DNA from 3 places in the Teredinibacter turnerae T7901 genome. Region 2 is predicted to be linked to each of the others. Evidence: predicted binding sites of a transcription regulator. Region 2 holds the regulator's gene; each other region holds the start of a gene.
The links. Region 2 encodes sigma-54, which starts transcription at its own class of promoters, with help from an activator protein. Its sites were predicted from a motif close to TGGCACANNNNTTGCNNT; they were not measured.
Positions count from the first base shown of each region.

Region 1: the regulator sigma-54 is predicted to act here: its motif matches at 5,841-5,858, upstream of TERTU_RS21470 (DUF1328 domain-containing protein).
Region 3: the regulator sigma-54 is predicted to act here: its motif matches at 7,268-7,285, upstream of TERTU_RS18460 (formate/nitrite transporter family protein).

Region 1 covers NC_012997.1:4,029,315-4,038,980, forward strand. The annotation lists gene TERTU_RS16090 (response regulator) at 1-675, shown strand, start outside; gene TERTU_RS16095 (lipoprotein) at 1,111-1,311, shown strand; gene TERTU_RS16100 (hypothetical protein) at 1,813-2,055, opposite strand; gene TERTU_RS16105 (hypothetical protein) at 2,030-2,518, opposite strand; gene TERTU_RS16110 (hypothetical protein) at 2,585-2,911, opposite strand; gene TERTU_RS16115 (AI-2E family transporter) at 3,121-4,317, opposite strand; gene TERTU_RS16120 (BON domain-containing protein) at 4,359-5,087, shown strand; gene TERTU_RS16125 (FliH/SctL family protein) at 5,334-5,618, opposite strand; gene TERTU_RS21470 (DUF1328 domain-containing protein) at 5,636-5,800, opposite strand; gene TERTU_RS16140 (hypothetical protein) at 6,587-6,928, opposite strand; gene TERTU_RS16145 (hypothetical protein) at 7,368-7,652, opposite strand; gene TERTU_RS21840 (hypothetical protein) at 8,342-8,698, opposite strand; gene TERTU_RS16160 (alpha/beta hydrolase family protein) at 9,144-9,666, opposite strand, start outside.
Region 2 covers NC_012997.1:4,212,942-4,222,607, forward strand. The annotation lists gene TERTU_RS16905 (KpsF/GutQ family sugar-phosphate isomerase) at 1-745, shown strand, start outside; gene TERTU_RS16910 (KdsC family phosphatase) at 783-1,337, shown strand; gene lptC (LPS export ABC transporter periplasmic protein LptC) at 1,330-1,962, shown strand; gene lptA (lipopolysaccharide transport periplasmic protein LptA) at 1,959-2,543, shown strand; gene lptB (LPS export ABC transporter ATP-binding protein) at 2,549-3,274, shown strand; gene TERTU_RS16930 (RNA polymerase factor sigma-54) at 3,478-5,013, shown strand; gene TERTU_RS16935 (PTS sugar transporter subunit IIA) at 5,163-5,615, shown strand; gene rapZ (RNase adapter RapZ) at 5,695-6,573, shown strand; gene TERTU_RS16945 (HPr family phosphocarrier protein) at 6,586-6,855, shown strand; gene mgtE (magnesium transporter) at 6,984-8,348, shown strand; gene yjgA (ribosome biogenesis factor YjgA) at 8,396-8,932, shown strand; gene TERTU_RS16960 (carbon-nitrogen hydrolase family protein) at 9,111-9,666, opposite strand, start outside.
Region 3 covers NC_012997.1:4,598,469-4,608,134, reverse strand. The annotation lists gene TERTU_RS18495 (TonB-dependent receptor) at 1-907, opposite strand, end outside; gene TERTU_RS18485 (YSC84-related protein) at 1,936-2,502, opposite strand; gene TERTU_RS18480 (DUF3300 domain-containing protein) at 2,661-4,178, opposite strand; gene TERTU_RS18475 (Tll0287-like domain-containing protein) at 4,318-4,878, opposite strand; gene TERTU_RS18470 (cupin domain-containing protein) at 5,003-5,362, shown strand; gene TERTU_RS18465 (protein adenylyltransferase SelO) at 5,372-6,829, shown strand; gene TERTU_RS18460 (formate/nitrite transporter family protein) at 7,349-8,161, shown strand; gene TERTU_RS18455 (bifunctional protein-serine/threonine kinase/phosphatase) at 8,205-9,666, shown strand, end outside.

The DNA.
Region 1 (9,666 bases), 180 kb from region 2:
GCGGTTGAGATGGCGACAGCGCGCCAATTATCTGGAGAGCCTTTCGACCTCATCCTGATGGATATTCAAATGCCGGTGCTCGGCGGTATCGAAGCTGCTAAGCGAATGCGGGCTGCAGGATTGCGACAACCCATTATCGCACTCACTGCGTCGAGCATGAAAGGCGACCGCGAGAAATGTTTGAAAGCTGGATTCAGTGATTTTCTTGGCAAGCCTGTTGAACGTCGCTTACTGGAGCGCTCTCTGGCTCGGTGGCTACCGGACTCACTGCTGGAACCTTTATCCAGCAGCGAAGATTTTACCGATGTAGAGCCCGGTACCGTGCTCATTGTGGAAGACGATCCCCACGCCTGCGAAATCACAGCCCTTTTGATAGAGCAGGAAGGCTGGAAGGCCGACCAGGCTTTGTCGGGAAAAGAAGCCCTAAACAAAGTCGCGCACCAGCAGTACGACGCGGTGTTGTTCGACATAAATCTCCCAGACACCAGCGGATACAAACTCGCCAAGGAGATCTATAAAAATAACAGCGAAGTGAAACTGATCGCACTGAGCGGCGAGGAAGTCGATGAAGACAAATTTATCAGTGTCCCCCTGCTGCATAGCATTTTAAAACCGGTAAACAGGGATATATTGAAAAATGCGCTGGAGCGCATCCACCAGTCATCCTTGGGCTAAGGAAGTCTCAGAGCAGCGCTCAGCGAAACACTGCGCCTTACCGCGAACGAACAGCCCCCAAGGGGCTGTTTTTTTTGTCTCCCCAAATATAGACAGTCGATCGACCCATACCTGTCGACCCCTGGTGAGCCAACCGACGCAACCTATTCCACCGCGTGAGCGAACCACCCGACAGCAAAGCCGCGCAGCCCTTGAGTAAAGCAGATACTCTTTTCCCTAAAAGCAAGAATAGGTCTAAGACTGTCTCGATTTGTAATTTGTACCCCAGGAAAAAGCAAAGCTTACATCCCGAAACCAAAAAAAATCGCTTAGGCTGTATTTTATTGTGCTTTTTCAGGCTAAAAACGCAATTCAAAAATGGCACGCGTCTTGAATTATATAAATTAACACTGCAAAAGAAGCAGAATTACGAAGTTAATTTAAAGGAGAGAGACCATGAATAGCGTAATTAAAATTGTTGGTATTGCGGCACTGATTGCCGGTCTGCAAGCATGTGACGATGGCAAAGCTGAAAACTTCGGAGAAGAAGTTGATAAGGCCTACGAGAACACCAAAGACGCTGTAAGCGACGCAGCAGACGATGCCGGTGATGCAATGGAAGACGCTTGCGAAAAAGCCACCGACGAAAACTGTTAAGATTTTCCACCAGTAGCGAAGTCCTTTGGGAGGTTTTACCTCCCTTTTTTTATTGCCAAGAAACTCATGTATTTTATCCAGGCCAGCTTAAGCCTTTCAGCTGCTTACAGCTAAATCAGAGATACTCCAAGTCGATCACATCACCCTGAAAAAACGCTCACAATAGCCGCAGTGCGAACTCACGCTTGCTCCTCATACCAGGATTATTCGGCTAACCCTTCGAGCAGAATCGTTCACAGATAATCATCTAAAAGTGATAAAGCGATAATATCGATCTGTCTCTATTCCCACCAACACAGATTATCCCTCACACGCCAAGCGATAGAAAAAAGTTGATATTCATTCATGAAACGCATAGAAACACACCGACGACAGAGTCAGCTCGAAAAAAAACCGGGCGAAACCCGGCTTGCGTATAAATTATAAAGTCGCCCAACAGCTAATCGCAGTAAGGTCGCTCGGAAAATTACCAGGTTAAACAGAGGCCTCTAAAACCTGAACTTACAGCAAGCCAATTAGCAATCGGCCCGCGCCAAAACCCATACCTGCAAGGTGATGCCTTGCACGATATATTTTGGGGGCGAATAGGCCGCAGCCGAAACTGACCCCTGCCATCGACCAGATATATTTGTCCGGTGACTGTTCAATATCTGCTACCAGCGGCATCACTCGCTTTCTATGCAACCGGTTTTTAAGGCGAAGTTCGGAAATTTTTGCATCAATGCCTAGTTTCACTCGTGCCATCTTGCACCCCCGCTTTACCGATATTCAGCTGTTCCATCATCAACCTTATCTCTTCCCGCGTATCGGAAAAGCCAATTTTATCATTCAGCTTTTTCACTTTATGCAAATGCAAACACAATGCCCCTAGCTGCAATAAAAACACCGTAATGAACGCAACACCCACCTCTCCTGTGACAAAGTAAGCACCATAGGCAATACACAAAGCACCAGAGAGCCAGGTTAGAATAAATAAAGGAATAGTTGCAAGCCGGTAAAGCCCCAACTTAATAATCGACAGAACAGAACGCTCAACCTCGAGCCTGAATATTTGCGCGGTATTAGTTATCCAGTCTCCGCCGGCACTCACAATGTCGAGATAATCTGGCCCTTCAGGTTCACCTGATCTCGAATCCAAGCCCGGAGCGCCCTTCTCGGCATCTTTACTTTCGTTTGTCGGACCGCCAGCCTGATCATTCGGTTGCATACCCACCTCCAAGCTCAAGTCTAATCACACAATGCAGTGGCGACATCCTTGTCACCGTCGCATTCGCTATTTTACTTTCAATAAGCGGGAAACGAGAAAGCCGGCCGCAAAAGAGATACCAGCAACCATTAGAGGTCGCTCACGGGCGGATGCCATCGCTTTTTCCGATGCCTCGTTAGCCTTCGCTTTTCCATCTTCGTAGTAGCCTTGAGCGTCGGATGAAACCGCGAGACCCATCGTACGTGCAGCTTCACGCGCGCTTCTAGCGGCAGCCTTAAATTGCACAACCGCATCGTCAATAGATGCGCGAGCCTCTGGAATACTCTGCTTAGTAGCAGAGGGTTCTGGAACTTCTTCGTTAATTTTTTCGCTGATAGTTTCGTTGATAGCCATATCAAACTCCTTTCTCGTTTTTTCGATCTTTGCTAATGAAGTGACCAGTGATGCGCTGCAGGTTACAACGCTTTTCACTAGAGCCTGACCAAATTAATGCCAAAGATATGCCAAAGATAAATCTTGTTTTTTCTCGTGTACATCCGGGGTTTTACGCGCATTTTCAGTGAAAAACCCGAATGCCATATACTCAACTGTAAGACTTACATTTAGCTCAAGAGTTTCTGACAATTTCGTAAGCTTGGAACATGAGCACTCGCAATTTTACAGCTCACCAATATTGGCACCGCTAAAATCATCCCTACCACGCCCAGGAGCCAGCCGAAAACAAACAACCACAGGATTACAATCAGGGGATTAATTTGAAAACGCTGACCAAGTACAGTAGGAGTAACCACTTGGCTTTCGATGCCGTTCAAAAATAAAAACGCCATCACCGGATAGAGTGCCTGCCAATTATCACCAAATTGAATAAACCCAACGCCAGTAATAATAACGCCAACAACAAATAAACCGAGATAGGGGACGAAATTAAAAATTCCCGCGAATGCCCCCCATAATAACGCATCCTCAACACCTAACAGGTAGAGCGCGCCCGCGACACTTAACCCAAGTCCCGTATTGATCACCGAAATGATTAACACATAGTATGAAACGTCCGACTGTATTGATTTCCCAATGGTCACAAATATTCGCCGATGGCGAAAGGTCGGCAAGGTTGCGACCACATTGCGATACAACGACTGACCGTGTGTAAGAAAGAAGAAAGTCAAAACAATTACAGTGAGCGCCTGAAATAATACGACTGGAGTAAAATTGGTTGCCACCTGCATAAACGCCACGGATACCTGGCTTTTAATTTTCTGCGACATAGGTTCGCCGCGATCTTTGCTGAGCTGATACCACTTTTGCTCCGCCTCCCCTGTAAGCGGCTTTGCAACCTCATCAATTTTTTGACTGATATCCTCCGAAATTTTTGATACTTGCTTAACCCACTTATCCATGGGCGAGACCAGGAGCGAAAAAGTTAACCCCAAGGCAATCACTAAAGTTAAAACCGTAAGAACTGACGACAACGATCTGGGCACTGCAAACCGGTTGAGATAGTTCACTATAGGGTTCAACAACAACGCAAAAAACATGGAAACAATAATAGGCAATACTAGTGAACGGGTGATATAAACCACAAAACACACCAAAATCAGAAATGCGCAAGACAGCATCCATCGAAGATCTTTCATCTCAGTCCTTCTACTTAATATCAAAATTGTTAACGGGCTACAGCGATAACCATGCCATCCATACATGGACAGGCATTTAAAACATGGCAAATTTATTGCTCTCAAATATAGGTAACCCGAGATTTTTTGCTTAAAGCAATAAAATCGACGAGAAATCAGCGACAAAAAGGTCGCACCATGTAGGAATTACCAGAGAGGATGCAAATATGAAATCTCGATCAAAAATTAGTGTACTGAAACCTTTATCAATTGCATGTTCAGCATTTGTGCTTAGTAGCGCGGCAATGGCAGGCGACTATTCATCGGATGAGAAAAAGCCGATGGACGATAAAAAAGCCTTCGAACATGTGAACAAAACACCGTATAACATGCAACATACGCGCTCTGAATCCGCCGACAAGTATTGGCAGGATTTCAAACAAGACGCGAACCAGACGTGGGACAATACCAAAGACGCGTTCCGCGATGGCTGGATGGAAGGCAAGCTTGAAACAGCTATTATGATGAATGATCGCTTGAACGCATTTGACATCGACATTGAAGTCAACGATAACAAAGCCATTCTTTCAGGCGAAGTATCATCAGACGTAGAGAAAAATCTGGCTGAAAGCATCGCTATGGGCATGGATGCAATCGACTCGGTCGACAACCGTCTCACCATCAACAAACAAGCAAAAATTGACGAGCAAAGCGCGGGACGCTCTTTCAGTCAATATGTTAAGGACGCTTCCATTACCGCAGCCATAAAGACCGATTTGCTCGCCGATCCTGACGTAGCAGGTTTAAAAATTGATGTGGACACGGTGAACCAAAAAGTTGTACTAAGTGGCTCCGTTGACAGCAAAAAGGAAAAAGAGCTTGCTGGCATGATTGCTAAACGTACTGACGACATTCACTCTTTTGAAAACCGTCTGGTCGTAGAGCGCGACAGCTAGTAACCCCACTCCTCCGTTTCGCACAAAAACCTCTGTACCCTTACAGGTGCAGGGGTTTTTTACATCAAATCAAAATTCGCGATACATCCTCGACGCATATGCGCTCCCTTCACCATCGCTCGCCAAATCAGCAACACTCGCAGATTTATATTTCCACTTAAACGAGCGCCCTCGAAAAACCCACCAGCAAGCCAACTCCAGTATCACATTCACTATGTTCACAACCAACCCGGGCTTGCCTTTGTGTTACCCGATGGGGAAGCCAGTTAAGTAAATGTTTCCGCCCACGAAAAAAGCCGCAGATAGAGCTGCGGCTTTTTTATAAATCCTTTCCTGCTTTCCTGCTTTCCTGCTTTCCTGCTTTCCTGCTTTCCTGCTTTCCTGCTTTCCTGCTTTCCTGCTTTCCTGCTTTCCTGCTTTCCTGCTTTCCTGCTTTCCTGCTTTCCTGCTTTCCTGCTTTCCTGCTTTCCTGCTTTCCTGCTTTAAAGAAAAGGGAGCCTTGGGGAAAGCTCCCTTTTTAACTATCTTCACGCATGAAGATAGTTAACCTACACCGTAGGTCGACGGCCTGCCACCAGGAAGATCAGCGATACAATCAGACCAACAACAAACAAGATCCAAGCGATGCTGGAAGCAGTACCTGCCAAACCGGTAAAACCTAATACACCGGCAACCAAAGCAAAAATAAGAAATACAAGTGCCCAACTAAACATGATCAATCTCCTTTACCGTTTAAAGTGGTTCGCTAAGAGTACTGCTAGAGATGTGCCAATTTTGTGATATGAATATTTTTTCCATATAAATCAAAAAGATAGCAACCTACCTGATAAAGAGGGAAGAAAATATAACGAAGAATTCGAGAAATGGATTTGTAAAATATTCAGTTGAGGCTTGGAGATTGAAAGATTTGCACAGGTTGAAGGAGAGCATAAAAACTGATTACCCCTCGAAACACTTAACCGGCAACAGAGATTTAAGTGTCGAGTGCAAATTAGCGCACTCCGTTAACAATGGAGATTGCCTAGCACCCAAAACCGGCATTTCCAAATACGACAGGCGCTAGGTAGCAAGCATATAGATATAGTGAATTGAAATCTCGGACTGAGAATGCAAGTATATTTTATCCAATCCGATATACCTTAATTCTACCCTCTATACACTCATCTTTACTGTCATATCCTATATTGACGATTTCGCCTGATGCGTATGCCAGCAAAATTCTTGAAAGCACTACCTGCCGGCGCTCGACACTAACAGATTTATCAATAACCATATAATCAAAAAGTGTGCAGACGGGATGGTTTGTAGGTTGCCCCTCAACTCGGATGAGGATCTCGTCCACGTGCGTATAAGTAAGAACCTGAGTTATCTTCCCATCAAAATTCTTGTCGTAGTCAGCGCGCACTGTGCAAGAAATTACGAGAACAACCAAAAATACAAAGTACTTTTTCAACATTTACTCCCACACTTGATCCCAATAATACTTGGATAATAATATTCTATGGATTAGTAGCTAGCTCCAAACTCACCATAACCTGTCCGCTTTCACCAATATTGCAGTTGTTCACGGCGGCCGTATAAACATCAACTCGGTGACCAGAAAGCTTAGCAGCCATTAATACCGATAATGCCTGTTGTTTAGGTTCTGCTTCCCAATCGGTAAAAAGTACCCAGAAAGATCCTGAAACATCTCCCGGCTTTTCAAGAAACACAACTCTATTCAAACCGCCCTGTCTATCCAAGCCAATACGGCCCACATAAACACCAGTGCATTTATTAAATGCCGCCTGACTATTTGATGTAATCAGCAACCCTAAAAACAATACTAAATATTTTTTCATATTAATAAGAATACCCATTTAAACCTAAATGGCATCAAAAAAACCACCAAAATATTATCCAAGCATATACTATGAGCATCAAAATGAAGATTCGGGTATTGACGCATTTCCAACAACATACATCCGCTTTACGCTGTAGGATAAATACGAGCTTTCACTTGTACTGTGAAACAATTACTACACGACTACATTATTCAACTAATTTTACAGCCTGTGTTTTATGTTATGCATTACCGCAACCTGAGCCACGACCTGATGTATAATTTGACACCTATTTGTAACCAACAAGCAGATTAGACCCCACCCGATCGTCTATCACCGCTAATTAGCTGACAACTAATCTATTGCATAAAAATCTAAGTTTATTTTCGAAATAAACTAGTCAACCATTTTAAAATAATATACCGTTTCCGTATCACCCCAGACATCACAATTATTTTTAACCGTAAATCTGAATCCGCTTGCTTGTAGCAAAAGCCAATAACAAACCAGATAGCTGAGCCTTGCCAGCATCTGTACTACCGTCTATAGCAAAGCAGGGGGAAGGCTGTGCTACCGCACAAGAAGGGACATTATTGCCAATCGCTCCATCTGTGTAGAACAAAACAACTCCGTTGTCGAGAAAGTGCACATTACTTACCATACCCGGTTCTGCGCTTCCCCCATAAACGTTTAGTGACATACAAGAGATAGAACCCAAAACAAACGTTTTAAACTTATTCATTCAAAAGACCCCCAATCAACTAACTTGACTATCGTGGTAACCAATAAACTCAAAATACTGGAAGCAATTTTGACCAGCTCTAACTTACCGAGAAAAATACCGTTTTTTTCTAAAAGCCGGAGGCTGAAATTTTCCGCGAAGATTAGTTGCGTTCTAACTCCTTTTATAGGCGTAGCCTTACACATGAAAACCCCAGAATACTGATCTTACGCAATTTCACTCTATCGATACCCGTCATATGTAAGTGTTTATAATCAGCCAAGCGATTGGAGACAGATGATTTAAAGCAGTTCGATATGATATACATTGTCTTCGGGAACTAGCCAGTCCCCTATCGAGGAGCAGTACTCACCATTCTCACCAGATCGAGTCGAGTTTTGATAGTAAAAACGTACCTGCCTATCGGTCAACTTTGCGGCCGTTATTAAGGAACTCCATACTTTGCAAGAATCTTCAGAAACATTACATAAGTAGTGCACTCCGAACCCGTTCGAAGATGCAAGCGTGCCATCAGACGAAACACCCAAATATGAAACATCTCCGACACAAAAATAGTTGGCCTTTGCTACGACCGAAAATAACAAGCTTCCCACCAAAAAAAAGTATCTGTTCATGCCACCGCTTACCCGAATAAAACCAACACACTAATCGATATAGCCTTAATAAAACGACATAGACCCGATTAGCAACTAAACATCACCACCAATAATCGTCATGTAGTACATTAAATGCTTTGTTTTCTCGAAATCGCCCAAATTATCTGCGCTACATTCAAAATCATCGTTATACCTAGCTTCTATTTTTCTTCCTGAAAGTTGAGCAGCTAACAGCTGAGCAAACAGCGCTGTACAAACTTCTTTGGAAACATCATTCCATGTCTCTGTTAATTTACAATGCATCTGAGTTCCGAAGCCGTAATTAAATTGAAGAAACGCCCCAACAGGGTGAAGCGAAACCGACTCTACACGCCCTCTGCACGTAGTGTTTGCATGAGAAAAATACGGAAACGAACCAAATAAAAACAATCCAAATAGTAGTATCTTCATATTTTTTACCAATAAAATTTGGCGGCTAGTCAACGTTCACTCGCTAAGAAAGCAAGGGGATAGCAGCGAAAACTTCGATACCTAATCAACAATTGATAATCCAATATAGTATTTTTTGACATCAGAGGCTCTGTTAATATTGCTCCCTTTTTTGGTAAAGGCTGGTTAAAGCTAGTTCAACGATTTTGAACCCAAAACAACACACTCCTCTTCACTACTGCTCCCAAGTAACCTAGGCGTAAAAATACCACCGATGTACATAATAGATAAAGCCAATATTACGAACACAAATCTTCAGCGAACTTTCTCAAGCCAATATTAGAGGACGCAAATATAACCGTTCTTTTATTTATTTTTTGATGTTAAACGAACGCCGCCCGTGGGGGTCCGTGTTATTTTTTTGTACACAACCCTCTCAAATCAATCAATATTATTATTTGAGAAGTTAGAACCCAAAAAAATCTGCAATGGAATCAACTATACCACCTCCGCTAGAAACCACCTTTTCAATAAATTTGTCCACAGGTATGTCCCCTCCGTTCCCGCCAAAAACAAATTTTCCTAAATTTTGAATATAATCCAAGTTAGCATCAACGCTTACCTCTTCATTCAGGACTTGAATGCTTACGCTAGCGTTGCCGTTGATGTTCACCGAGGTATTTGATTTGTAGACCCCAAGCAGTTCCATATGCGTATCGAAACCACTTTTGGTAAATGAACCGTACGCTCGTGAACTACTATCTGAGGTAGAATATTCCAGCCTGTCTTCTTTCAGTGACGCGTAGGCAGTTGCCATTATCATATTTGCCGTTACACTAGCACCATCCTCGCCCAGAGATCCTTCGAAACTGCTAGACAAGTACTCGGTATTAACGACAAATTCAGCAGTGAATTCGTCACCGGTAAAATCGAAACTTCCCGCAATGTGAACAGGTCTAGCTCTAGATTTCGCAATATAAACGCCACTC
Region 2 (9,666 bases):
GCATCCCGGGGAAGCGAGCCACGGCGATCTGGGGATGATCACCAGAGACGATGTTTTCCTGTGTATCTCCAACTCCGGTAACTCGCCTGAGATGGTTGCCATTTTGCCTTGGATAAAACGCATGGGCATTCCCGTGGTGGCGATGACAGGTAAATCCAACAGCCCTCTCGCTGAAGCGGCGGATGTGATACTCGATATCGCGGTCGCCACCGAAGCCTGCCCGCTGGATCTGGCGCCCACATCCTCAACCACAGTGACGCTGGTGCTCGGTGATGCGCTGGCGCTCGCACTTCTGGAGGCGCGGGGGTTCACTGCCGAAGACTTTGCCTATTCTCACCCAGGCGGCACTCTCGGACGGCGCTTACTATTGCATGTCGCTGACGTGATGCACGATGGTGAAACCGTTCCAATAGTTACAACCACGACCCCGGTGCTGGAGGCTCTCGGCGAAATGAGCCGCAAAGGGTTCGGCATTACCACCGTAGTAGATGCGACAGGTGAGCTGGTCGGGGTGTTCACCGACGGCGATCTACGCCGCTGCCTGGATCGTGATATCGAGGTAAAAAACGCCAGTATTGAACAGGTGATGAGTCGAGGTGGTCGAACAATTACGCCGCAGGCACTAGCCGCGGAAGCCTTCAACCTGATGGAAACCCATAAAATTACCGCCCTGGTTGTCACTGATAACAACAAACCCGTGGGCATTTTGCATATGCATGACATGCTCCAGGCCGGGCTGGTTTAACTCTGGTGTATGAACTTTGGTGTAAACAAGGAAAACGATGAAACATTTATCTTTGGAAGACATTCATCGCAAGGCTGCGCAGATCAAACTACTCCTGCTCGATGTTGACGGCGTGATGACCGATGGCCGCCTGTACTTCAGTAACGACGGCCAAGAGATGAAGACCTTCAATACGCTCGACGGTCACGGCATTAAAATGTTGCGCCGCTCCGGGGTGGAAGTGGGCATTATTACTGGCCGGACCAGCCAGCTGGTGGCCAAGCGCGCGGCCGATCTCGGGATCTCACTGCTCATTCAGGGGCGCGAAGACAAATTCACCGCGCTCGAAGAGATGCGCGCAACCTTCCCCTGTGAGCTGGACCAAATCGCGTTTATGGGCGACGACTACCCGGACCTGACCGTGATGTGTCGCGTGGGCCTCGCACTTACCGTGCAAAACGGCCACCCCGCGGTAGTCGAACGCGCACATTGGCAAAGTGCCGCGCGAGGTGGCGAAGGCGCGGTACGCGAAGCCTGCGATTTGATTATGCAGGCGCAAGGTACCTACGACGCGGCTTTACAGGCGTACTTGAGAACGCAACCGCATGCGTAAAAACCGTTTTTACCTGCTGTTTATCGCGATGGGGATCGCCAGCATTGTAATGCTGTGGGATTCGTCCGAAAACGTGATTACACCCCCCAAAGCCGAACCCGCACCGCAAATTCCCTACGCATTTGCCGAGAATGCCGCGACCCGTTACTTCAACGACAATGGTGTGCTCGAATATGCGTTCACGGCGAATCTCCTGGAGCACTTTCGTGTGCTCGGCGACAATCGTCAGCCCGTCGACGAATACACCATGGTAGACCACCCACATTTTACAATTTACCAGGAAGACACCCCCTGGCACGTAGAATCTGTCGACGGCAAACTCGTGCGCAGCAGTGAGCAGATCGCCCTTTGGGATACGGTTCGCATCTGGCAGGAGCCACCCGAGCGACTACCCGGTGAGGAAGCGCCCGCTTACCGTGAAGCTTCCGAACTCACCACGGAAAAGCTCGATATCAACCCTGTAGAAAAGGTCGCATACACCGACGAGCCTGTTAAAATACTAACACCCTATGGGGTGATTAACGCCGTAGGCATGACAGCCAATTTTAAAAACCGAAAAATCGAATTGCACCACAAGGTGCATGCTATCCACCGAATTCCTGAAGACCGCAGCCTGAACGAATGAAACCCCTGTCAACTTTTTGCGCCGTGCTACCTGGGCGCTCCCTGCTCTGCGCCGCCATGCTGGCTTGTACGGCAATGCCAGCCGATGCCCTGCCGGACGATAGACTGCAAGATCTCAGCATCTCTGCCGACTCCGCAGAGCTCGATGACCTGAACGGCACCACCACCTATGCAGGCAGCGTTATTGTCGAGCAAGGCAGCATGAAAATTCGTGCGGAAAAAGTCGTGATTTATGGCCGCAAAGATACCTATTCCCGCGTGGTCGCTACCGGCACGCCAGCGCGTTTAAGCCAGGTGCCCAAGCCCGGCCAGGAGCCTGTGACCGCGCGTGCTAACCGCATGGAATATCAGATCACCAGCGAAACCCTGATCCTCCTCGACAATGCGGCTTTCCGTCAGGAGGGCACCAGCCTAAGCGGCAATCGCATTGAGTACGATGTAAAAAAAGCAGTGGTACGCGCTGGTGGTAAAGCTGATGCGGAAGGCGACGATCGCCGGGTTCGCATGGTGATCCCGCCAAAAGCATTGAGCAAAGAAGACGAACAGCCCGCCGACAATAACAAAAGCTCCAACAGGCCCTAGTATTTATGCAGCAACTGAGTGCCCAACACCTCGCCAAAAGTTACAAAGGCCGCAAGGTCGTCATCGATGTATCCCTGTCTGTGGACAGTGGCCAGATCGTGGGCCTGCTCGGCCCCAACGGCGCGGGTAAAACAACCTGTTTTTATATGATCGCGGGCATCATTAAAGCCGATCATGGCGATATCCAGATTGGCGACAAGCGCGTTACTCACCTGCCAATGCACGAGCGCGCGCGCGCAGGCCTTGGGTATCTGCCCCAGGAAGCGTCGGTATTTCGCAAGTTAACAGTTCAGGATAATATTCTTGCGATTCTTGAGACCCGCAAAGAGTTGAGCCGCAACCAACGCCGTGAGGCGATGGAAAAACTGCTGGAAGAGTTTCACATTGGCCACATTCGCAACAGCCTTGGAATGGCGCTGTCAGGCGGCGAGCGGCGGCGTGTTGAAATCGCCCGAGCACTGGCCACAGAGCCCGATTTTGTGCTCTTGGACGAACCCTTCGCCGGAGTCGACCCGATTTCAGTGAGCGATATTAAGCAGATCGTACAACACCTTAAAAATCGCGGTATTGGCGTGTTGATTACCGATCACAATGTTCGCGAAACATTGGATATCTGTGAGAAAGCCTATATCGTCTCGGAAGGCCACATCATCGCAGAAGGAAGCGCCAATGATGTACTCAACAACAAAAAAGTGCGCGAAGTATATCTCGGTCAGCACTTCCACCTCTAATCGCTTTCTGCAGATAATCAGCAAAATCTCTTGACAAACGACTGACTTTTGTATTTGTCACGGCATAATACTTGCTTCTGATTTTATGCGATTTTATTGCACCTGGACTGCGGCCGGAATACACTAGCCTCATACAAGCCGGCGCCCCACAGGAGTTGCCACTAACTGATAGTGCACTTTAACCAGACGCAGTAAATCGAACTATGAAGCAATCCCTCCAGTTAAAACTGGGCCAGCAGCTCACCATGACCCCGCAGCTGCAACAGGCCATCAGGCTTCTTCAGCTCTCCACGCTCGATCTTCAGGCAGAAATACAAGAAGCTCTGGATTCAAACCCTATGCTCGAAGTTGAGGAAGACCTCAGCGGCGACGACTCTCACAGCGGTATCAATGAACAGGCTCCAGCCAGCAACGAGCTTAATGGCAAGGACAGCGCCGACGGCAAAAGCGATGCTGCAGATGCGAATGGCGCCGACCAGGAGTCCAATTCCGACGCATCCTCCGACGGTGATTGGAACGAAGACAACATTCCCACTGACCTTGCGGTCGACACCAGCTGGGACGATATCTACGACCCCACCCCGAGCGGCACCGGACTCGCAAAACCCGACTCCGACGATTACGATTTTGAATCCCGACGTGGCACATCAGAAACGCTGCAGGATCACTTGCAGTGGCAGCTGAACCTTACCCCCATGTCAGTCCGCGACAAGGATATCGCCGAAGCCATCATTGACGCGGTAAAACCCAACGGTCTGCTCGGCCAGACTCTGGATGAAATTTTTCATGGCCTGGAACCTCACCATGAAGAACTCGAAATGGACGAAGTGGTGGCTGTACTCCACCGGGTGCAACAGTTTGACCCACCCGGCGTTCTCAGCCAGGACGTACGTGAATGCCTGCTCATTCAGCTGAGCCAGCTTGATATCAGCAACGAAGATGTGCGCAACGCAAAAACGCTCGTCAGCGAGTTTCTCGATCTGCTCGGCGGCCGCGACTTCAAACAGCTGATGCGCAAGCTAAAACTGAAAGAAAGCGAACTACAGGCGGCGGTACAGGTTATCCAGGGATTGAACCCGCGACCCGGTGAACAGATTGGCAGCGACGACACAGAGTATGTGGTGCCGGATGTGTTTGTGAACAAGGTAAATAACCGCTGGATGGTGCAACTCAACCCGGATATCGCACCGCGTTTACGCATTAACAGCGACTATGCGTCACTGGTTAAGCGCGCCGACTCCAGCGCTGACAACACTTTTCTACGCGACAACTTACAGGAAGCGCGCTGGTTTTTGAAAAGCCTGCAAAGCCGCAACGAAACCCTGTTGAAAGTCGCCAGCTGTATCGTGGAAAAACAACAGGGGTTTCTCGATTTCGGCCCGGAAGCCATGAAACCGATGGTATTGCACGACGTGGCAGAAATTGTCGAAATGCACGAATCGACGATCTCGCGAGTAACCACGCAAAAGTACATGCACACCCCACAGGGGATTTTCGAGCTCAAATACTTTTTCTCCAGCCATGTGGCCACAGATTCCGGCGGCGAGTGCTCATCTACCGCAATTCGCGCTATCATTAAAAAATTAGTTGCTGCGGAAAATGCACGCAAACCGCTCAGCGACTCAAAAATTACAGGGCTATTGGCAGAACAGGGAATCAAGGTCGCACGCCGCACCATCGCTAAGTATCGCGAGTCTCTGAACATACCTCCCTCGAACGAACGCAAGCGTTTGGTATAGCAAAATCTGGGAATGCCGGTCTAAAGTCTGATGCCGCAAATAAAATTTGCGGCTAAAGTGGGCTTGGATCTGAAACTAATACTGGTAGAATGCGCGCCGTTTGACTCCCTGCAACATCCAACATCTGCTGTTTTACCGGGCGCAACGCTATGCAAATTTCTACCATTCTAAACGCCAAGCGAACCCGAGCGAAGATTGCTGGCGGCAGTAAAAAACGCTTGATCGAAACACTCGCTGGCATTTTTAGCGAATCCGACACTGGCCTCGACCAAACTGAATTGTTCCAACATATTTTCGCCCGTGAGCGGCTTGGCTCCACAGGCATTGGCGGCGGTATAGCCATACCCCACTGCCGCTTCAATACCGAAGGCGCGACCTTGTGCGCGTGCGTAACTCTGGAAGAAGCCATTGACTTCGACGCTGTAGACAGCAAGCCAGTCGATCTCATATTTGCCATGCTGGTACCGGAAAACGCCGAAGACGAGCACCTGCAAACCCTTGCCGCACTCGCAGAAACCCTGCAAAGGGATGATTTTGTGAAGCGCCTTCGCAACTGTAAAACCGATGAAGAATTGTTTAACGTGGCGTCTGGTGTAAACTGACGGCTCTACCGGGAAGTAACTAGTCCCTCGCGCGCTCTGCGCTCCTCCATCACATGCGACTCGTACACAGGCAGGTAACATGCGCTTGCTGATTATTAGCGGAAGATCAGGCTCGGGAAAAACCACAGCACTGCACCTGCTGGAGGATGAAGGCTACACCTGCATCGACAACCTTCCTGTCGACCTTCTGCCCGCGCTAATCGAGCAGCTAAGCACCTCTGATCGTCCATCGCCACGGGTTGCTATCGGTATCGATGCGCGCAACATCAACAACGATCTGAGCCGTTTAATGGCGATGATTGAAGTGGGGCCATTGCCGCGAGAAAGTTACCAGGTTATCTATCTCGACAGCTCGCGCGAAGTGCTCCTCAAACGGTACAGCGAGACCCGCCGCAAACACCCACTCTCTGACGGTCTCACCGACCTGAATGAAGCCATTGAGCGCGAGCGCATTATTCTCGAGCCCATATCCAATGCCGCCGATGTCACCATAGACACCTCGCAGCTCAACCTGCATGAACTGCGCAGTGCAATTAAATACCTTGTGGTCGGTTCCGACCGAGAAGGTATGGCGGTGCTGTTCAAGTCGTTCGGTTTCAAGTATGGGCTGCCGGTTGACGCCGATTTCGTTTTTGATGTGCGGTGCTTGCCAAACCCCTATTGGGATGCCGGACTGCGCAAACTGTCCGGGCTGTCGCCGGAAGTAATTGCGTTTCTGAACGGCGAGGAACAGGTGGAGGAGATGTATAACGACATTCTTACATTTATGCGTAAGTGGATTCCTCGGTTCGAGAACAACAACCGCAGCTATCTCACCATCGCTATCGGCTGTACGGGTGGTTTTCATCGTTCGGTCTACATGAGTGAACGACTCGCAAAAGCGCTCAAAGCCGACTATAAGAATGTTCAGACGCGGCATCGACAAATACCCGATTCCAGCGCCCCGAAACACAGCTAATGCGGGAGCTTCATGCAGCAGAGAACCCTCGAGATCATCAATAAACTTGGCCTCCACGCGAGAGCGGCCAGCAAGCTGGCGACCCTGGCCAATCGGTTTGAGTCACGAATTCAGGTCAGTGCCCACGGCAAAACGACAGATGCGAAAAGCATTATGTCGCTCATGCTGCTGGCAGCCTCAATCGGCACGGAAATTGAATTGATCACCGAGGGGCCGGACGAAGTTGAAGCCATTACGGCCCTGAAAGAACTCATAAACAACCGCTTCGACGAGGAGGAATAGGCTGCGCTGCAAGCGCCTGTAAGCAGGTTAAACACGCGCCAACTTCCCGAAGTTATTTCCTCAAGCCTTTGAAAAAGCTACAATTTCTGTAGCAACCCTCCACCCCACCGTAAAACGGAAGCCACTGTATGCCGCAAGCCGCTGAGAATATCGAACACAGCACCCACCAACAGGTCGGTCGCGTGCAGGTATTACTCGAAAGCGGTACCTTCCGCCAGGTACGGCAAATGCTGAGCAGCTTGCGGCCGGTGGAAATCGCGCGCTTGATTGCATCCTCCCCGCCCCCTTCGCGAACCGTGCTGTGGGACCTTATCGACAAGGATGTGTCCGGTGAAGTACTCGAAGAACTGCCGTACGATATCCAGAGCCATTTCGTGCGCAATATGGGCACTGAGGAACTGGTTGAACTGACCGAAGGCCTGGAAACGGACGACGTCGTCGATATTTTGCAGCAGCTGCCTGAGCAAGTGATTCAGGAAGTCATGGAAGCCATGACCGACCAGGATCGCGCCAGGGTAGAGGAAGTGATTGCCTATGACGAGGCCACCGCCGGCGGTCTCACCAATACCGACACCATCACCGTTCGCCCGCGTTTCACGCTGGATGTTGTATTGCGCTACCTGCGCCGTCACCCGGAGCTGCCGCCGTCGACCGACTCCCTGATTGTAGTTAATCGCAAGGACGACTACCTCGGCCTGCTGCCCTTGAGCACGCTGCTTACCACCGATCCGAGCGTAACCGTCCGCGAGGTGATGGTCACCGACACTAACGCTATCCCGGCTGCCATGGCTGATAAAGACGTGGCCAAACTGTTTGAGCAGCACGACTGGATTTCCGCCCCCGTCGTCAACGAGCAGGGGAAGTTGCTGGGTCGTATTACCATTGATGACGTGGTCGACGTCATCCGGGAAGAGGCCGATCACTCGTTAATGAGCATGGCCGGTCTTGATGAGGATGAAGATACCTTTGCCACGGCTGCGCGCACGATTCCACGCCGGGCAATCTGGCTCGGCATTAACCTGATCACCGCAATCCTCGCTTCCTCGGTGATTAGCCTGTTTGATGAAACCATTGATAAGGTCGTGGCACTGGCGGTACTTATGCCTATTGTCGCCAGTATGGGTGGCGTTGCCGGCTCGCAGACGCTCACGGTGGTGATTCGCGGTATGGCACTAGGGCAAATTGGCGCCAGTAACCTGGGCTGGCTGCTGTCCAGGGAAGTGCGTGTCGGCATAGTCAACGGCATCCTCTGGGCGCTGGTGATGGGTGCAATAGCTGCTCTCTGGTTTCAAGATATCAAAATTGCCTATATCATCGGCGCCGCCATGGTAATCAACCAAATTACAGCGGCGCTCGCGGGAGCGTTACTGCCGGTCGGCCTCAAAGCCCTCAAGGTGGACCCTGCACTGGCTGGCGGTGTTACCCTTACAACCGTTACTGATGTGGTCGGTTTCTTTGCGTTTCTCGGCCTGGCAACCTACTTTTACGGCTAGTACCCCAGCGTTATATCTGGGTTTTAGCACTCATAGATAGTTATTTTATGCACGATTATTCCGACGAAGATTGGGAGGACGACGACCTCCCCAAGAGTAAAACACAGGTCAAAAAGGAAATGACCGCACTGCAGGACCTCGGCGTCCAGTTGATTGAGCTTTCGCCCACCCAGTTGGACAAGCTGCCACTCTCCGACAAGCTCCGCAGTGCAATCGATGATGCCCCCAAAATCACTCAGCGCAGTGCACGCAAGCGGCATTTTCAGTACATTGGCAAACTGATGCGCGACGCAGATGGCGAAGCCATTGAAGAAGCCTTTGCAAGGATGCAGGAAAAGCAGCATCTGGCCGCACGCCAACACCACCAGATCGAAAACTGGCGGGATCAGCTACTCAGCGGCGATCAGCAGGCACTGCAAGCCTTCATCGACCAGTTCCCTGGATGTCAGGTGCAGCAGTTGCGTAACTTATTGCGCGCGGCAGAAAAAGAAAAAATGGACAACAAACCCCCAGCGGCGGCTCGCAAGATATTCAAGTTTGTACGTGACTGCTTTGAAGCTGCAGCCGATGACGGCACCGTTTAGCTCTTGCACGGTTTAGCACTTACACCTGGTTGAGCTTACGCAGGGATTTACTTGTGCGGGTCTTGCTGATGAAGGTAGCTTCTCAGAGACCCGTTTACTGGGGCCAGGCGTGAACGGGGTGCGCGCAATCTGCGCAACCAGACCCACTTCAGTACACTCACTTCAGTACACTAAAGACTCACTGCAAGCGGCGGTGATTCCAGACAGGCATATCTTTGCGCAGCAACTCCAGCTCATCCAGATCCACCTGGGTAACCACCAGGTGCTCGCCCAGCTGAGAATCTTCCAATAGCTTGTCATCTCCGGCTCGGGCGATAATCTCGCCCCAACCATTCACCACCATGGAATCACCCCAGGTTTTGCGCTGGGGCGTGTGCTCACCCCCTTGATTCACGCCAATCATCACAATCTGGTTTTCCACTGCGCGAGCGCGCAACAGTAATTCCCAATGCACCTTCCCGGTGGCCCAGGTGAACGCCGAAGGGAGTACCACAAAATCCGCACCCTGTTGACGCAACGCGCGGAAATATTCCGGGAATCTCAAATCGTAACAAATACCCACGCCCATCCGGCCCCATGGAGTTTCACAGACGACAGGCATGTCGCCACGGGCAAAACTATCCGATTCACGGTATGCGCCCGTGTTATCTTTCACGTCAGCATCAAACAGATGCATTTTGCGATACGCTGAAGCTATGCGCCCCTGATCATCAAACACTACGCATGTCGCGAAG
Region 3 (9,666 bases), 390 kb from region 2:
CAATGCTGTCGGTTGGCGCCCATTGCAGAGTCAGCTGCGCATTGGTACGTTCGCGTTCTTTATCAGAGTATGCCCAGCGGAAGTCGTTCGGGCGTGCGAAAAGTTGTCCATCTTCGGGTTCGTTGTTAATAACTGCGTTTGGTGCAAAACCATAGAGTGGGGGACTTTCGTGATCCCATTGTGCGATATTCCAGTTGTTAGCAGCAGCACCTGCAGAACCGTAATCCCGTTCCTGGTAGCTCGCGGCGGCGGACACACCAAAGGTACCGTCGCTCCAACTCATTAAGCCGGATAGCTCTGGCGTAAAGTCATCACCAATGCGCACACTGGTATCGTGTACGGCTTTACCTGCGATGGTGTAGGACAACCCTTCTTTGTCCAGAGGGCGGGTTGTATTGATATTAACCGTTGCACCGATACCACCGGATGCCACAGTCGCACGGCCTGTTTTATACACCTGCACACCCGCGACACTTTCGGAGGCGAGGTTGGCGAAGTCGAACGCACGGGTTGCTCCACCAAAGGTACCGCCTGCACCACTGCCGCCACCATACGTGAAACCGGCTGGCATGGTACGACCGTTCAAGGTCACCATATTGAATTCTGCACCGAAGCCGCGAACGGTAATTTGTGAACCCTCACCGTTAACCCGGTCGATGGAAACACCGGTGATACGCTGCAACGATTCTGCGAGGTTTGTATCCGGGAATTTACCGATATCCTCTGCGGAAATTGCGTCGACAACACCCGCGGAGGATCGCTTGATATCCATCGCCTGTTCTAAACTGGCACGAATACCAGTGACGAGAACTTCCTCGATGTTTTCATTTTGCGCAAACGTCGGCATGGTAGCTGAGGCTGCCAAAACACCGACTATTGCAGTCGATAGTTTGCTTCTCATAAACATAGTGACTCTTACTCCTCGGTTGAGATAAAAAACGCTTTTTATTGTTGTTCCTGTTTTCGTTAGCCGCGTATGGCTGTCGGCCGCTTTTTTGGAGCGAAAGAAGCCCCAGCAGTGTTGTGTAGAAAACTGCTGAAATAAATAAACGGTATCTATCGGTGTTTATTTGTATTTAAGGGTAAATAGTGCGCGGTGAATGTTTACGGTTATATTTTTATTGATCGCTTTACAAACACACTTTGTAGCGCTGTTGCGTTTCCCTGCATTCGTTCTTATGTCGCAGCATCTTAATAAATAAGAACTTAGCGCAGCAATAAACGAAGAACGAATTCGGTGGCATACAGAAATGGGCATGCATCAGCTGGATTTATGGCTTTAGATGAGATGAACCTGTTAGCTTCAGGTGTGTGAAGAAAATAAAATAAGGTGTTACTTTGGTACTCAGATTAAGCGGCTAAACCAACGCATATTCCCACTGAGCGTTGATCGACATAAAACAGAAAAATGCATTGCTCCCGGCGAGGCGTTCGTTATTTATGTGCCGAAGCATAGCGGATGGCAGCCGTAAAAAATATGTGGGAGCGCATTTTATTCGCCGGGTAGCGAGTGGTGAAAACCGAGGATACCGCGGTGGAAATGTGGTTAAAGGTTGGCAGGTTGAATTGTCGGCGATAATTTCGCCGACTATCGGTAACACTCTTAGCCAAGTTTACAAAAAGTGTTACCGGGGTCGGGGTGCATTAATTATCTAGGGCCTGTTAACACTAATTCGATTCATTCTGTTGCGGCTAAAATTTCGCTATCAAGGCGTTTGGAGCATAGTTTGGTTGTTCCAAATGAGCGATAAACAACGCTGAGAGCGGGATTTTAGCCGCAACCCGCAGGGCTGGGCCTGTATTTCCAGGCTGATGCGTTATTTTTCGCTCGTTTAGCCCGCTAAACAACGCCAAAAATGCCTTTCACCCTGAAAATACAGGCTCCAGCAGAGCGAATTGAATTAGTGTTAACAGGCCCTAGAAACAGAGTGTTTTTTAGTAAGCGTCGAAAGTGAACTTTTGGCCACCTACGGATGCTTCGTACATTAATCCGCCTTTCGCGTAGGTGAATATCGCCATTCCGTTCACGTATTCCGAGACCTGTTTACCCGCATCGGCCTTGCCTGTTGCGCCGGCTGCATTACCGGTGGTGCCGGTTTGTGCATTGGCGGATGCAGTAATTGCAACGGCGGTGGCTTGGGCGCCGAACTCAAATTTGCCGCTTGTAAAGCGGTTATAGGCGTGCTTGTCCTGGAAAAAAATGATTTGGCTAAACGCCTGGCCGCCCATCTGCAGGCCGATAGTGAGCTGGGTCATACTGGTATCGCCCGTCGCCTGACCGTTGCGAAACACCTTGCCTTTACCGTGGGCGCCGCCAACACCAAAGCCGCCTTTGCCGATAGTGGGGAAGAGTGCATAGCCGTATGCGTTAGTTAAAAATTTTTGCACGGCAGGAGACTCTTTAAACGTTCTAAGTGATTCGCTGTAACTATCTGCAAGGCTTGCTTGTGCGGCGCCAAGCAACAGTGAAAATGCGAGTAGACGGGTGAATAAAGCTTTCATAAATTCCCTCAATGGTAATTCGACCGCTGCGCGATCGCCGTTATGATTTTGCACTTCGCCAGTTTTTGTACGAGATAACTGTCGTGTAAATACTGACCCGCGTTGTATTTCGTCTGCTCGAAAATCCGCGGTGGTGAAGGTGAAACGACGTAACAGGCTTAACGACTACTATGCTGTTGCCGCGCGTTGCTCGAGCGATGAACTGATTCCGCTCGCTGTGAATTGTGACCACTGTTGCGCGTTGTTGCATCTCGCCGGTAAGAGCTGTGTGATGTGGTTTGCGTTACACGTCCACCTCTGTGCTCCTGTTGGTTGGACAACTGCGATGGCTGATTGTTGCGACTCACCCCTGAGTCGTTGCGGGTACGGTCTTTTACCTGTGACTGTTGTTGGTTGCGCGCCAAGCTGGTGGAGGGTCGATTGTCCTGGTAACGGGAGACACTGTTGTGGTCTTTTTTATTGCGCTCAGGGCTGTTGCGCTCAGGGCTGCTAATTCGCTCGCGGAGCTCGTCAGCGTCGGGGCGGTTTGCGAGTTCTCGGTTTACTCTTTCGCGGCTGGAATCGCGGTCATTGCGGTTTTTTTGCTCATGGCTGTTCGTTCGCTCATGGCTGTTTGCTCGCTCAGGGCTGTTCGTCCGCTCAGGGCTGCTTGTTCGCTCATGGCTGTTTGCTCGCGCAGGGCTGCTGCGCTCTTGGCGGTTCTGGTAGGTGGCCTGGCTGCGGCGCATATTGTTTACCACCGTTTCATGGCGTTGCTGCGCTACTCGTTGGTCGTGAACGCGGTTTGTTTGTTCGCGTTGATAATGCGCGATTCTGTGCGATGGAATGCTGTGATTTCCCGCATAGCGTTTGGCGACAGAGCGAGAGTGGTAGCTCACTCCCCGGCGGTGCTGCGGGTTGTGATGCCAGCGGTGGCTGTCGCGGTGCACAACCAGACGGCGATGGCCCTCGTAGTAGCTGCGATGGCTGTGGCGAACCACCACTACCTGGCGGTGGTGCCAGTGGAAGCCGCCAAAATAAAAACTGTGGCCCAGGAAAAATCCCGGCGCCCAAAAAAACAGGCCGACCTGGTGAGCGTGATGGCGGTGGGGGTTTAGCCAAAAATGTGGGGGATAAACCGGCCACCACCACGGGCCGTAAACAACCCGGGTGTCGTAATAAGGAACGTAAACAACCTCACGTTGTACGGGTTCGATAATAATGTCGCCCTGGTCGCGGGATACCGACTGGTAGTCGTTGGTGGTGAGATTACCTTCATCGTAGGCGCGCTGGCGAAGCCGCTGAATACTTTCAAGCACCTGCGATTCATCCTGCAAAAACGCGTCGCCTAATCGCTCCGTCCAGGATAAATCCTCACTCATGCGCGCGAGAATTTCGGGAATGGGGGTGAGTGCCTGGACGCTTGGGTCCCAGTTTTTGGTCGCGGCTTGATTAAGAATCTCGGCGCGGTCTGAGTTTTTCTGATTCCTTGCCCAACGTTCTGCGTCGACCACTTCCAGCGGATAAGTTGCCGCAATGAGTAGGTGGGAAAGTACTGTGTCCGGGTACAAGGCGATAGGGGCGAGCAGGGCATCCAGTTCGCCGTCGCTAAAGGTATAGTCGTCGTCTTCACTGAGCGCCCGCATAGCGCTGAAGCTCACTAACAGCGCCAGCATTAAGGTGATGAGTGGTTTCATAGGTTGGCTCCCGTTGCGCGGGCCCAGAGCCCGCTTTTCGGTAGTCAGTGAAACATAGTCAACCTTAACTAAAGCTGAATACTGATGCGGTCCGTATTCCTGTGGGTCAACATTTCACAAGATCAGCATCTCACTACCCTTAGAATTCAACGACGAAGGCGCCGCGCAGTTCGCCCAGCTCGTACCCAGTGGCACGATCGTCAGGGTAAAAAGCTTTTAACCTGGCTGCGACATCCGGTGCGAGATCACTGCCGTGACAGGTCAGGCATAAGGGCTGTATGCGTATTGCCGAGTAATAACGTGACCGACCACCCGCCGACTCTACCGTTCGGGATGGTTTAGCGGTGGCATCCTGTTTAATTGCCGTAGCAAAGTCTGCGAGAACCTGCTTATCCAGCGCGTCCGGTGTTGCCTCCGGGTTGCGCGTGCGTTCGCTGATTCGGCGCACGGTTACGCCCTTATCCTTGCTTATTTGTGCTGCAATTTCCGGTGCGCGCGCATGGCACACGTCGACTGCACTCGCCGGGCCCTTTGCCTGGATCGCGCCTTTAAGTTCGCGACCAAGCGATTGTTGAAAGGTCGCTACGACATCCGCAGGCTTAAATGCCTCGGCTGTTGCCGGGCCAGACAACATACAGCTGGCTGCGAGTGCAATCGCTGTGTTAACACGTGATTTCGGGGTAAAAGACATCTTGAACATAGGTTCTCCTTGATGGCGGTGAGGCGGAATTTTTATATAAGCATACGCTAATTTACGTCTGGTGCCGATCTTTACCCGTGTTTACGTAAAATTCCTAACAACTATCCCTGGAGCGTGTGTCACTGTGGAATTATTGACAAACCTAGCTGTAAAAAATGTCTTGGCGGATGTGCCAACCAGTCTGCCCGATGAAGTTTTTCAAGACCTGATTCGCAGCGAAAACCTGCGTATAGAGCGCATATTATCGCGCGGACACCGTTCTCCGGCGGAAGGCTGGTACGATCAGGACGAAAATGAATGGGTGCTGGTATTGCAAGGTTCTGCGCGGCTTGCTTTTTGCACTGGCTCTGACGAAACCATCGAGCGCAGTATCAGTTTGCAAGTTGGCGACAGCCTGTTGATACCCGCTCACCAGAAGCACCGCGTTAGTTGGACGGACCCAAACGAAACAACAATATGGCTGGCCATTTTTTACCGCGCTTAAAGGCACTGTATGCAAATTTCCAATAGTTACCTGCAGTTGGGCGATGATTTCTATTTGCCCTCTACGCCCCGTCAACCGAGTAACCCCCAATTATTTCTCTGGAACCAGGGCCTGGCAGAATCACTGGGTGTGGCCGATTTTCTGGCCCAGGAGCAGGAAGACCCGGCGGGGTTTTTCAGTGGCGGGCGTTTGTTGCCAAACTCCAAACCGGTCGCGCTGGCTTACGCAGGGCATCAGTTCGGCCACTTTAATCCGCGCCTGGGCGATGGCCGCGCGCACCTGCTCGGAGAGCTGCGCGGCGATACCGATATGGTATTCGACGTACAACTGAAAGGCTCTGGTGCAACCCCCTTTTCACGCGGCGGAGACGGTTTGTGCGGGCTGGGCCCGGCGGTTCGCGAGTTTATTATGAGTGAAGCCATGGCCGCGCTTGGCGTACCTACATCTCGCACCTTGGCCGTCGTGACGACCGGCGATGAGGTCTACCGGGGCGATGCCGTCCCTGGCGCCGTGGTGTGCCGGGTGGCTGCGAGCCATTTACGGGTGGGGACATTCGAGTACTTTTATGCCCAAGGTAACAAAGATGCCATCGAGCGCTTGTGCGACTATGCGATCTCGCGTCATTTCCCCGAGTTGGCCAGCAGCGAAGGGCCGGAAAAATACAGCGGCTTTTTGCGCGCGGTGTTCAGCCGGCAAGTAGAGCTGGTGTGCGAATGGCTGCGAGTTGGCTTCGTGCATGGCGTCATGAACACGGACAACACCACCATTTCTGGTGAGACCATCGACTACGGCCCCTGCGCGATGATCAGCACGTATAATCCGAATACCGTGTTCAGTTCAATCGATGCCATGGGCCGGTATAGATTTGGCCACCAACCATCAATCGCTCACTGGAATATGGCGCGCTTAACCGAATGCTTCTTGCCATTGCTGGACCAGGATTCAAAGCAGGCTACCGCCATAGGAGAGAGCCTTCTCGGGGAGTTTCCGCAGAATTTCGAGCAGCGCTATCACCACATGCTGGCCAGCAAAACCGGCGTCCGGCTACAGGGCGACAGCGACAAAGCACTGTGCGAGGATTTTCTCCAGCTATTGCGCAAACAGGGGCTGGACTACACCAACAGCTTCGACTCACTCACCCGCTCGCTAATTGACCCTCAACATGAGGATCGTTGTGCAAGTCAGTGGCCGGAATGGTACCAAGCCTGGTCAGCCCGCATTGAACAGCAGGGGCGTCCACGAGAAGTGGTGGCGGAAGGCATGCGCCGCCACAACCCGGTAGTTATTCCTCGCAATCACCATATGGAAGCGGTTATCGACGAGTGCATTAAAAATGGCTCACCGGATGCTGCGAAAAGTTGGCTGAAAGTATTGCGCCGCCCCTATCAGGATTTACCGACTACCCCCAATTACCAAGACCCGCCCGCCGATGGCGACCGCAGTTATCAAACCTTCTGCGGAACCTAGGCCTTAAGCACAGCGCCCGCAAATCCCGCTCATAAATGACAGGTACCATAGAGCCCCTGTGGTGCCTTATTTCGTCTATTTGCCATTGCAACTGTCGGCTCGGATAGGCTTATCCACAGGTGCTGCCCAGGGCATAACTGTTTGAGCACCATTGGCGTGCAACTGCCAAAGTTGCAGTGTTGCCATCGATTTTGACGAGCGAGAATTCTAACCCTCAATGCGGGGTTTGACAGGAAAAATGCCAATATGCACGTAGATGGTGCGATTTTGTGCTTGCGACTTGAGGATTAACGTTGTTTTGGTTAGTCGTTTCGCGTCTATTGAGTGCATTTATGCATTGATATGGTGCTGAAAATGGTCGTGTGTCGTCTGATTCGGTTGGCGAATACGGCGAAAATTTCTTTCAATATCAATGGTTTGTACAAAAATAAAGCAATTTGGTCTGCTAATTGCTCTAGCGCCTCAGGCATCGGGCGGTCTGATGTATCAACAATAGCTAGAACTTTGAAGAGGCTCACAATGGCTTACATTGAACCAAGTGAATTCGTGACCAAGATGGTCGATTCCGGAGAACAGAAAGTTTTCATGTCCACTAAGGACACCTTTATTCGAGCGTTTATGGCAGGTGCGATCCTCGGTCTGGCCGCTATATTCGCAATTACTGTCGCGGTTAAAACCGGTCAGCCACTGGTTGGCGCAATCCTGTTCCCCGTCGGTTTCATCATGTTGTACCTGATGAAATTTGACCTTCTCACTGGCGTGTTCACCCTCGTGCCACTCGCACTGATCGACAAACGCCCCGGCGTTACTCTGGGCGGTGTGCTACGCAACTGGGGTATTGTATTTTGCGGTAACTTTGCTGGCGCACTGACCACCGCGTTTATGATGTCGTTCATTCTTACCTATGGCTACAGCGTCGACGGTGGCGCAATTGCGGATAAAGTCAGCCACATTGGCGAAGGCCGAACCCTGGGTTACAAAGAGCACGGCCTTTCCGGCTGGTTCACCATTTTTATTCGCGGCATGCTGTGCAACTGGATGGTATCCATGGGCGTGGTTGGCGCAATGATCTCCACCTCAGCCGGTAGCAAAATGGCTGCGATGTGGATGCCCGTAATGCTGTTCTTCTTCATGGGCTTTGAGCACTCTATTGTTAACATGTTCTTGTTCCCGTTCTCCATGATCATGGGTGGCGACTTCACCATCGCGGATTACTTTATCTGGAACGAAATTCCCACCGCATTGGGTAACCTGGTGGGCGGCTTTTTATTGGTTGGCTTGCCGCTGTACCTCACGCATGTGCGTACCAGCCCCAATCGCACCGTTGCTTAATACCACTCTCCCTCTCCACCCTGCGGGGTGGAGGCTTTTTTGAATGAAAAAAACCTTACGTGTAAGCCTGGGGCAGTATTCCAGTAAAGGCGCAAAAGCGGTTAATCAGGACGCACTAGGCGCATGCATCCCCAAGGAACCACTGCTGAGCACCAAGGGCATCACCCTGGCAATTGCAGATGGCGTAAGCAGCAGTAACGTGAGCCAGGTGGCCAGCGAAGCTGCGGTTTCGAGTTTCCTGCAGGATTACTATTGCACCAGCGAAGCCTGGTCGGTCCGCAAAGCCGCGGAAAGCGTAATCAGCGCCACCAACTCCTGGCTCTACTCCCAAACCCGCAATGGCCCCTACCGCTACAACCGCGAAAAAGGGTATTTGTGCACCTTTAGCGCGGCTATTTTTAAAGCGCATAAAATCCATATTTTTCACGCTGGCGATACCCGTGTATATCGGGTGCACACCAACCAGCTAGAACAACTCACCGAAGACCACCGTCACTATCAAGACAGCGCCAACAGCTACCTCACCAGCGCGTTGGGTATGCAGCAAAACCTGGTGCTGGCCTATCGCGCCCTGGCGGTAGAGGAAGGCGATACCTTTATGATTGCCAGCGACGGGGTCTACGAGCACACCACGCCGGAATTGGTGAGCGCCGCACTGGCGGCGAACGACGACGATTTCAGCGCAGCGGCGCGGCTGCTGGTGGCGCAGGCTCTCGCGGCAGGCAGCGACGACAACCTCAGTGTGCAACTAGTGCGGGTAGAGCAACTGCCCGATCAGCAGGTGGGCGAGGTCAGCGAACAGATCACCACCTTGCCACTGCCTCCCCGCTTACAGGCGCGTATGACGTTCGACGGTTACCTGATTGAGCGAGAGCTTTACATCAGCAGCCGCAGCCACGTGTACCTCGCCAGCGACGAACACACTGGTCGCAAGGTTGCGTTAAAAACACCCTCGGTGGAAATGCGTAACGATCCGCTCTACCTCGAGCGATTCCTAATGGAAGACTGGATAGCGAGGCGCATCCATAACCCCCACGTGCTGCCCGCGTTCGATGCTGGCCGCAAGCGCAATTACCTGTACCAGGTAACCGACTACATCGAAGGCCAAACCCTGGCCCAATGGATGCGCGACAACCCGCAGCCCAGCCTTGAATGTGTGCGGGCGATTATTGAGCAGATTGCCAAAGGGCTGCAGGCGTTTCATCGCCAGGAAATGATCCATCAAGACTTGCGACCTGCCAACGTACTGCTCGATGCCAACGGCACCGTAAAAATCATCGATTTCGGCTCCACCCGGGTTGCTGGCGTGGCGGAAATCCGCCAAACCCACGATATTCAAGGCACAGCGCAGTACACCGCACCAGAGTATTTTGTTGGCGAAGAAGGCAGCACCCGCAGCGACCTGTTCTCCCTGGGGGTGATTTGCTATCACATGCTCAGCGGTCAGCTGCCCTACGGCAGTCAGGTCTCCAGCAGTCATTCCCGCGCGGCTCAGCGCAAGCTGC